Linked DNA regions of Bdellovibrio bacteriovorus str. Tiberius. The main gene of each other region encodes a partner of the protein of the gene in region 2 in a complex. Links are inferred from orthologs where the notes say so. Each region holds a gene or a part of one and is shown on either strand. Other genes may lie near its edges.

Evidence for each region. Proteins that work in one complex are often made in the same cells at the same time.
Region 1: the proteins of BDT_RS04880 (region 2) and dnaX are in contact, whole or in part, in a cryo-EM structure (PDB 8GIZ), measured with the Escherichia coli proteins. The link is inferred for Bdellovibrio bacteriovorus str. Tiberius from one-to-one orthologs.

The regions. Positions count from the first base shown.
Region 1 is NC_019567.1:3,823,022-3,828,017, reverse strand. Bases 995-3,936 are described here. They hold dnaX (DNA polymerase III subunit gamma/tau), read right to left. Parts: upstream 3,414-3,936; coding sequence 1,575-3,413; downstream 995-1,574. Other genes in these bases: BDT_RS18100 (YbaB/EbfC family nucleoid-associated protein), read right to left, coding at 1,238-1,561; recR (recombination mediator RecR), read right to left, coding at 995-1,182. Also shown: GTPase MglA, read right to left, coding at 1-568; more of recR, read right to left, coding at 568-994; BDT_RS18090 (hypothetical protein), read left to right, coding at 4,019-4,384; BDT_RS18085 (hypothetical protein), read left to right, coding at 4,442-4,996. UniProt on the Escherichia coli protein: Part of the beta sliding clamp loading complex, which hydrolyzes ATP to load the beta clamp onto primed DNA to form the DNA replication pre-initiation complex.
Region 2 is NC_019567.1:994,523-999,449, reverse strand. Bases 919-3,791 are described here. They hold BDT_RS04880 (DNA polymerase III subunit delta'), read right to left. Parts: upstream 2,891-3,791; coding sequence 1,946-2,890; downstream 919-1,945. Other genes in these bases: BDT_RS04870 (hypothetical protein), read right to left, coding at 3,552-3,791; tmk (dTMP kinase), read right to left, coding at 2,901-3,533; BDT_RS04885 (TatD family hydrolase), read right to left, coding at 1,134-1,904; BDT_RS04890 (S1 family peptidase), read left to right, coding at 919-1,171. Also shown: more of BDT_RS04890, read left to right, coding at 236-918; more of BDT_RS04870, read right to left, coding at 3,792-4,715; BDT_RS04865 (hypothetical protein), read right to left, coding at 4,852-4,927. UniProt on the Escherichia coli protein: Part of the beta sliding clamp loading complex, which hydrolyzes ATP to load the beta clamp onto primed DNA to form the DNA replication pre-initiation complex.

The DNA.
Region 1 (4,996 bases), 2.8 Mb from region 2 along the record:
CGTTGATAATGGATTTAGAAACGGTTTTAAGCGATTCAAAGACGCCACGGCCTTCAGAAGCGCAGCCTTCGATTTCAGGGGCGTTATAAGGGTTCAGAGCACTTCTAAGCTCTGCCAGGGACGCCACGTTCGGCAAATCACGCTTGTTGTACTGCATGATCAGCGGGATTTCGCGGATGTCGTAGCCTTGTTGCTCCAGATTGCGTTCCAGATTGCGCAGGGACTCTAAGTTTTCGTCCATACGTTCAATCTGGGAGTCCGCCACGAAGATCACGCCATCCAATCCTTTCAGGATCAGCTTGCGGGAAGCATCGTAAACCACCTGACCTGGAACAGTGTAAAGGTGGAAACGGGTTTTAAATCCACGGATGTCGCCAACATTTAATGGGAGGAAGTCAAAGAACAGGGTGCGCTCGATGTCCGTATTCAATGCCACCAGCTTGGATTTTTGATCCTCGGCTGTTTTCTGGTAAACCCACTGGATGTTCGTGGTTTTACCGCCCAGGGATGGGCCGTAGTACACGACTTTGCAGTGAATTTCTTTGGCATTGTAGTTAATAAAGGACATTACAGCTCCACGCGGTTTTGCAGGGCGCGACCCATCGTTCTATCATCTACGAAATCGATGTCGCTGCCAATAGGAACTCCATGGGCAATGCGAGAAAGTTTCAAGCCTTTGCCCTGCAGCTGCTTTGCCAGGTATAAAATGGTGGTGTCGCCCTCAAGGTCCGCATCCAATGCAAGGATGATTTCCTTGATAACCGGGCTGGTGCCGTTCAAACCGTCATCAACACGGTCGATCAGCTCTTTGATTTTCAATTCTTTAGGGCCGATGCCTTCCAGCGGAGAAATCGCTCCATGCAAAACATGGTAGCGGCCACGGAACGCGCCTGAAGATTCAATTCTCATGATGTCGGAGGGCTCTTCAACCACACAGATGGATTCATCCGAACGGTGAGAATCCTCACAATAGCGGCAGATATCCGTGTCAGTGTAGTTGAAGCAGGTTGGGCAGTCGTGAACTTCAGCCTTGACGCGCAAAAGCGCCTCACTCAAACGTTCCGGGTATTCGTTCCCGGTACGCAGAATGTAATAAGCCAGACGCTGAGCAGTCTTCGGCCCGATACCAGGCAGACGGCTCAACTCGTGGACTAATTTTTCAAGGGCAGAAATATGTAACACTTACTACTCCAGCTTCGGACGCCTGTGGCGCCCTCAGCACTGTGGGCTGTTGCCCCTAGAACATTCCTGGGATATTTAGACCGCCAGTGATTTTTTCCATTTCTTTAGCGGAAGTATCACGGGCTGTTTTAACTGCTTCGTTGGTTGCAGACAGGATCATGTCCTGAAGCATCTCAACATCGCCAGCTTTCAAAACTTCAGGGTCGATGGTCAATGCAGTGATCAAGTGGTCGCCGTTCACTTTTACTTTTACAGCGCCGCCACCGGAAGAAGCTTCGTACTCAACTTTTGCAAGTTCTTCCTGGGCTTTCTTCATTTTCATCTGCATTTGGTTGGCTTGCTTCATCAGCTGGGCCATTCCGCCGGGCATACCCTTCATAAAATCTCCTTTTTTAGTGGCCGCGCTTGTTCAGTTCAACGATGGACTTGATCTGTCCCTTGAACACGGTTTGAGCGGCTTTAACCATGGGGTTTTCGATGATCTTGTTGCGCAGATCCTCTTCGGCCATCTGCACTTTTTTCTGCTGGATGGCTTGGGCGGATTCGCCGACCTGATCACGACTCATCAATACCTCAAAAGAATACCCAGCACCCCAGTACGAATCAATAAATCCCTGTAGTTTTTTGCGCACTTGGGCGTCAGCCATTTGGTCTTTCAGGAAGGCCAATTTCACAGGAACGCCAAGGCTGATCAGCTTTCCCTCTTCCTTAACAAACAGTAAATTTTCCACTTTTGCGGCGAACAAAGCGTCGTCCTGACGAAGCAGTTCAACAAAGTTCACCCAGCGCTCTTTGGAATTCGAACCAGAGGCAATTTTCGGTTTGTTTTCAACAACCGGAGCTGCTTGAGTCGCAGGCGCAGCTGCAGCCACAGGAGCCTGAGTCTGTGCCTGAGCGGTCGCTGCCGGCTTTGCCGCAGGAGCTGGGTTGGATTTCAAAGAAGATGCGGCAGAAGAAGCTTTATTCAATGCAGCCTTCATCGCCTCAAGACCTGTCGGGCCATCAAGAACCTTCTGGGATTCTTCGATGCGATCATGTCCTTTGACTGGAAGGCTTACCGGCGGAACGTAGGGCCTGGCCCCACCTGCGCTGTGAGTGGGAACAGATCCGCCTTGCAACAACGTCTTCAGGTCCACAAGTTTTGGAGCCGAAGCCATGCGCAGCAAAGTCACTTCAAGCACAATGCGAGGATCCTGAGCACGCGGAATATCCGAACCACCCTTCAAAGCCATGTCGAAGAGCATGTGAATGTCCTCTTCCGGCAGACGTTGAGCCATTTCGCTCAAAGCCTGCAGTTCAGAATCCGGCATTTCCAGAATCTGACTGGCTTGCGCTTCAGACACCTTGATCAGAAGCAGGTTGCGGATCATTTCCAAAAGATCCTGAGAATACAAGTGCGGCTCAAAACCGGCCGCAGCGATTTTCTCAATCACTTTCAAAATCGCCTGAGAGTTGCGATCAATCAGGGCATTCAAAGTTTCAAAAAGCAAAGCCCGGTCCGTCAGACCCAGGATTTCAACCACACTGGCGCGGGTCAAAGGACCGTTTGCAAAAGTGATCACCTGATCCAGCAAACTTTGCGAGTCACGCATGGACCCGTCACCCTGACGAGCCACCACCCACAGGGCTTCGTCATCCGCGGTCACGCCTTCGCGATCACAGATCAGCTGCAGGCGCTCGGTGATCGAGCGGGTGGAGATACGGCGGAAATCAAAACGCTGACAGCGCGACAGAATCGTCTGCGGGATTTTGTGCACTTCGGTGGTCGCCATGATGAAAACCACGTGGGACGGCGGCTCTTCCAAAGTCTTCAACAGGGCGTTGAAGGCGCTGGTGGAAAGCATGTGCACTTCGTCGATGATATAGATTTTGTATTTTCCACTGGAAGGCATGAAAGCCACAGTGTCACGAAGTTCACGGATGGCATCCACACCGTTGTTGGAAGCTCCATCGATTTCGATCACGTCGATGCTGGAACCGCCCGCGATTTCGTTGCACGAATAACAGTCGTTACATGGAACGAAGTTCTGGGCATTCGGGCAGCGAAGGGCTTTAGCAAGAATACGAGCGGAAGAGGTTTTTCCTGTGCCACGCGGACCTGTGAAAAGCAGGGCGTGAGGCAAGCGACCGTTTTTAAGGGCATTGGAAAGCGTTTGGGTAATATGATTTTGCCCGACAACGTCGGTAAATGATTGGGGACGCCATTTGCGTGCAATCACCTGATAAGACAAAATCCACCCCTCAAGATCATGAAACAGGAAAAAAAGTGGCCGAGCACCCCATATCACATAGTCCCTCGAGTGCCGTTGCTTCCTTCCGGACCTAGCGGGATTCGTCAAGAAAGCTATTGTATGGGACCCGGCCACCGCTGGATGTATCCCATTGGTGGGGGGATTACATTCGATAACTCGCCGCGCATTTCAGTTAGTTTGGGAGGGGAACCCCGCTTCGTCGGGCACGCCGTCCGGGCTCTGCTGGCGCCGGGGCTTTGCCCCGGTTCGGGCCATCGTGGCCCCGCCAGAGGCCCTCCTTCGGGGGTTCCCCTCCCAAACTAACTGAAATACCCGAAGCTATCGAAAATACTGGGGAATGGGATAACTGGGCGGTGGTGCTTGGGGGACTTCTGGCTGGCCCTGCGGGCGCCGCGGTTTTTCTGGCTGGCCTTTGGCGCCGCCTTCTGGGGCGGCTGCCCCTTGTCCCGGCTGGGGCTTTTGCCCCTTTCCCCCGGGGATGGGGACCGGGGGAGAGGGTTAACTGGGAATTGTTGGGGTGGGTCGTTGCTTGCTGTTCCTCATTCCTTGCGCGAGGATTATTCAACTTACCTGAGGTGAATCCTATGATGAAATTGATCCTTTCCCTGTCCCTGATCAGCTCCTTTGCTTTTGCTCAATCTGTCGGCGTGAAAGACATCCCGGCTGATGGCGACACCACTATTGAAATCAAAAAAGGCTCTAAAACCCAAAACGAATTCGAAGTCATCCAAAGCGAAGACGAAATCGAGGGCGATGCGGCTCCACTTCTGAAAGAAGCCCGCGTGAACTGGAAAAGAGCCTGCGCTGACTGGAAAGCAGAAACCAAAGACCTGAACAAAGAAAACCGTGTCCTTACCTTGAGCTGCGGAAAAATGGAATGCTCTACCGTTGCTATGGAGTCCACTTGTCGTTCCAAAACCAACGCCAAGATTAAAGTTAAGGTAAAATAGGGTAATTCTTTCCACACCTATTTCGAACCAAGCTCAACGTGTCTATATTCTCGGGGCATGTTGAGCTTTTTTGTTTCCGTTCTTCTTTCTTCTGTCACTCCGGCGCAAGCGGCCACCGTGGGTTCCTGCAAAGGCGTCAGTGGTGTTGTTCGTGAAGTGATCTTTCTTGAGCACCAGGACTGTGAACTGGCGGCGAATCTTTCGGACATCTTCAATGAAATGGCGCAGACCTTTCAATCCACCGCTGCTGTGAACATTGTGATTGGCGGCCCTTCAGACAATGCCAGTTTCGACAATGGGTTCATCGTACAGGTGCCCTATCGTATGGTCTTCTATGGCAAGTACGGGCGCACGTATGAAGTCCCGCTTTCAAATTTGTACGTCAGTGCCGCGCATGAATATGGGCATGCGATTTTTCATCAGGCTCTTCGTAAAGCTTCCGGGGATGAATACAGAAATCTTTTTGCGAAACTGGATGATCTCTCGGCGCGCAAGTTGGCGATCTTGAAGGGGGCTTCAGATGTTCACTTTGTTGGTGATTCCACGGCGCTTTACTATTCGCCCGAGTTTTCACATATCAGTTCGCGTATGGGGGCTTATTCTGAATTCTTC
Region 2 (4,927 bases):
CCTGTTTTTAATAGACAGTGCGATTATTCCAAAGTTCGTGCCTCCACAATGGTTCCTAAATAAGCTCTAATTTTGAGCTGGGCATTTTTTACTGACTCAGAATTAGACAGCAGGTCCTTTTTCGGCGCGTTCCCAAGTCCTCACGGTAACTGTGTTTTTGCAGGTTTCAGAAAGAAAACGGGTGACCCCGCAAAGCGTGCGATAGCAATTGATGATCACATCAAGGAGTCATCCCATGAATGCATTTAAAAGCCCCTCCCCGGCCTTAAAAACCCTGGTCGCAGCCCTGACAGCGACCCTTCTTGCCCTGACCGCCTGCAGCCCCCGTTCATTCGGGCCCGCTGCGGAAGAGCCTTCCGACACGTCCCAAACAGGTATTATTAACGGGGACCCGATTCGGGAACGCGGTACCCAAGCCGCCCGCAGCGTGGTCTTGATTGAAATGATCAACAGACACAATCAGGTTCTGGCATTTTGCACCGGCACCCTGATCGCACCACAGACGGTGCTTTCAGCCGGGCATTGTTTCGACGACAGCATCAAAGGCATGACTGGATTCAATATTGTGTTCACGAACAACTATGAGATCTTCGGCCGCAAGATGCTGGTGCGTGAAACCACCCGCCGGGGACTGGCGTATAAACACCACCCGAAATTTAATTCCACCAAACTTTATGATCATGACATCGCCATCGCGACCTTCGATGGCGGCATTCCGGAAGGTTATTCCACGGTCAGTATCGACACCGAATCCAATAGAGATTATTCCGGCCGAAGTGTTTATGTGTATGGCTTTGGACGCTCTAAGGATTACACCGGCAAACCGAACGAAGACCTCTTTGCGTACCTGGGGCAGCTGCATCGTGGAGTTATGCGGATCGATTCCCAATTCAACCGCTACAATGACCGTTATTGGCTGAACTCAAAAGTGCCGGTATTCATCTGTCAGGGGGATTCCGGTGGACCGCAGTTTTCACATGAAAATGGTGTGCTGAAAGTGATCGGAGTCAATTCCGCGGTCTATGGCAAACGCCTGCCAAACGGACAAGTCAGCTGTGCTGGCATTGCCCAGGCGACCAAGGTGGCCCCGTTCGCGCCATGGATCAAAACCACGCGCGCCCAGTTGCTGCAAACTACCACTGAATTTTCGGGAACATTTTCAGAGCATTGATACGCGTCTGCTCACACAGTTGTTCAAGGCTGATCCCTTTCAGGTCAGCCACGAACTTCGCCGTGTGAACAACGTAAGCCGGAGTGTTCTTACGCCCGCGCATCGGGATCGGCGCCAGAAAGGGTGAATCGGTTTCCACATGGATACGATCCAGTGGCAGCATCTTCACTGTTTCACGCAAAGAATCGGCACTTTTGAAAGTCACCACACCACTGATAGAGATATTGAATCCCACGTCCAACGCCTGGCGGGCCAGCCATTCTGTTCCCGTGAAGCAATGGATCAGCCCTGTCAGCTCGCCTTTGAATTCTTTTAAAATCTCGATCGTGTCTTCTTCCGCATCGCGGGTGTGAATCTCGACCGGCATTTTTGTTCTGCGGGCGATTTCAAGCTGCGCGCGGAAGGCTTCCTTCTGAAGTTCACGCGGGGAATTGTCATAATAATAATCCAGACCGATTTCACCGACAGCCACCACACAAGGTTCACTGACGTGGTCTTCGATAAATTTACCGGCAGCTTCCGTGTAAACGCCACCGTCATGAGGATGCACACCCAAAGTGCAGTACACTTCCGGATAATATTTACGGGCGATATCCAGAACGATCGGATGATCTTCCGGCTGGGTGCCGATGGTGATGATCTTCTTCACGCCCACGGCCTTCGCATTGTTGATAGCGGCTTCAACACCCTCTTCGAGCATATTCAAATGTGCGTGAATATCGATCCATTCCATAGGGCAAGTATAACAGCCGCACCGGATTGTGACAATGCGGTTTACGCCTTGGAAGTTACGTAGAATTCTTCGATGATCAGCTGCGGATCACGATTGGCGGCAAAGGCCAGCTCCACTTGGAGTGCTTTCTGAATCAAATTCAGAATTCGTGAACGCTCAAGCTCTGCCAGGACCTTAATCAGCGGGGCCTGATCCAGATTCACAATCTGAGTTTTGGCACCCTCTTGCAGACAAATGGCATCTTTTAAGAAGCCAATCCAATAAGAAATCATGCGCTGCCCTTGAGCGCGGTCTTTGAACTCGGTTCTCCACAGTTCATTTAGAAGGAAGTCGGCATCCTGAATAAACAAAGTCAGAAGCTCGACCGCCTTTTCGCGCACTTCCTGTTCAGGACCTTCCTGCAACTGAGCCAGCTTTTCAAAGCTGCCCCCCGCCGCCTTCAAAGCCCAGGCTGGCGCTTTCACGCGCTTCCCCAGATCTTCCTGCGTCAGTGGACGGAACTGCACAATGCGGGATCGCGACCGAATGGTGGGCAGAATCCCCGCCACACTTGGAGCAATCAAAAAGAAGAACGTGCCTTCTGGCGGTTCTTCCAAAGTTTTTAGCAAGGCATTGGCCGCCTGTGGATTCAGGGTTTGCGCCTGATCAATAACGATCACACGATTGCCGGTCAGACTGCGCAGACTGAGAAATTCAAGAACCTCTTTGGCCTGTTCCATTTTGATGTTGGCACCATTGGGTGCAATCACCTTCAGGCCTTCATGAGACCCTTGAGAAATTCGGAAGCAAGAGGGACATTTACCACAGCCCCGCGGGCTGGAAGGACAAAGCAGAGCCTGTGCCAGACCCATCGCGGTCAGCTTCTTGCCGATGCCGCCCGGACCGACAAACAAAAAGGTCTGACCGGGCTTTCCGTTTTCGAAAGACTCGACCATTTTTTTGATTGTTTCCTGATGTCCTAAGACGAAATCCAGCATGCGGGCCATAGTTGCGTCCTTACAGAACTTTTCGTTCAGTCAAAGACTGCAACAGCTGTTTAAACAAAACTTCCTGGGTTTCACGCGCATCCAGCACGATCCACGCAGCGGCGTCTTCACGAGACTGCTTCAGGAAAGACTGACGAACGTTTTCATGGAAAGTGTCGGCTTCAGATTCAATACGGTCTTCGGTTTCACCGGTAACAGCACCACGCCCCTGACGGCGGCGACGGCTTTCTTCCACAGACAAATCCAAAAGAACGGTGATGTCGGCTTTCAAACCGCCGGTGGCAAAAGTGTTCAGCATGACCACATCGGCTTCAGAGATCGCACGGCCGCCGCTTTGAAACGCGACAGAGCTTGCCGCAAAACGATCACACAGAACCCAGGTGCCCGCAGCCAAAGCCGGACGAATCACCTGATCCACGTGCTGGGAACGGCTGGCTTCATATAGCAGCAATTCTGTACGCGGGGTTGGGGCCGGGCCTTCCTTACGAAGAATCATGTTGCGGATTTCATCACCCAGCGGGGTTCCGCCGGGCTCACGGGTGCGCAAAAAGTTGATGGCTCTGTTTTGCAGCTCACGCTCCAACGCCGCCATCAAAGAACTTTTGCCGGAGCCGTCCAGCCCCTCAAATACGATAAATTTCATTTTGCACCGCAAGATAGATTAGTTGAATACAGGGCCGCAAGCACGACGCCCACCTAAGTGGACTTTGTCAGATATTGCGGTGTAGACGTCAACAAATCGCATCGCGACAAGGCGCACAGAACCCTTCACATCGCCTATTTGGACTCTGACGAATCCTTTGACCAGCGGTGACACGGTTATGCGGATCAAAGCCTGGCGTTCAAAGCGGTTGGTGAACGTCAAAAGGTCCGCCAGCGGTGGTGGCGGGAATCCAAGACTGGAGCTCAATCCGGAAGAGAAAAACTCAGGCGAAGAGGTGCTGTAACCCGGGATCGCTGGTGGATAGAACGAAGACCCCTTCAGGGTCTCTGCACCATCACGGCGGCCCATGGTAATACCGGCTTTACCGACCACACCGATCACAGTGATGGCCGCCTTGGTGTTGTCGAATTTCTCAGAGTTATGGAAGATCTCAAACACGAAAGCTTTTTTGGTTTTGTTAAAGGCAATGCTGAAACCGACTTCGTCAGCTCCCCCGCCGCCTTTTCTTAGAACGCCGGCTTCAGCCAGAATCCCGGCAGAAACACTTAAACCAAATTCATTGGAATCAATCACAAGCGGGGCCTGAGACCACAGTTTGTAATCCAGACCACGCAAGATGCTTTGTACAGCCTGCTGGCTGCGCACTTGGAAGGTTCTTTGCGCCTGGGACTCGACAACAGTTTCTTTCCCGAAGGCCTTTTTCACTTTGATTTTCACAAAACTCAGACCATCGCCCACCAGGCTGCCCGCCCCGTAAACGAACTTGGTGGAATTCAGAATGCGCGCGGCATTCGTCAAAAACATCAGACGCATTTCATGGAATTTCTTGCGGCGATCTTCCGGCAGGCTTTCAAACGGCTCCAAAGGATCAGTTTCAGCGACAGAGCCACCACGGGCGATGATCTGTTCACGCACTTTATCCGGGATCTTCAGACCCAATGATTCCTTCATGCTTTCGCGATTCGGAGTCGTTTCAAATTCATAGATTTGTTCGCCCTTGCCGACTTTGATTCGCAGTTTGTCCTGCTCGGCGACCTGCGCTTTTTCAAGCGTGCTTTCCACGATCTCGGTCTCAACCGACGAAAGATCCTCGGCCCAGGCTGGGACCCAAGTTGAGACAAGCAATGCCGCAAAGGTAAGGGAGCGAACTACGTTTTTCATATTAAGCGGTGAAAAATGCAATCCAAGGACCGGGCTTTTAGCAATGCTAACTATATGATTTCTCGATTTTCCGCTGTCTAAGGCTTAGACGGCAGGCCCTAGCCCGCCACCAGTTCGAGCTGAGGCGTGGGACCCCTTAAAACTCAACCACCCATGTTCCTGCGGAGGTTTTATTGAACTTGTACATAATCAACGGCAGTTCGATGGGTTCC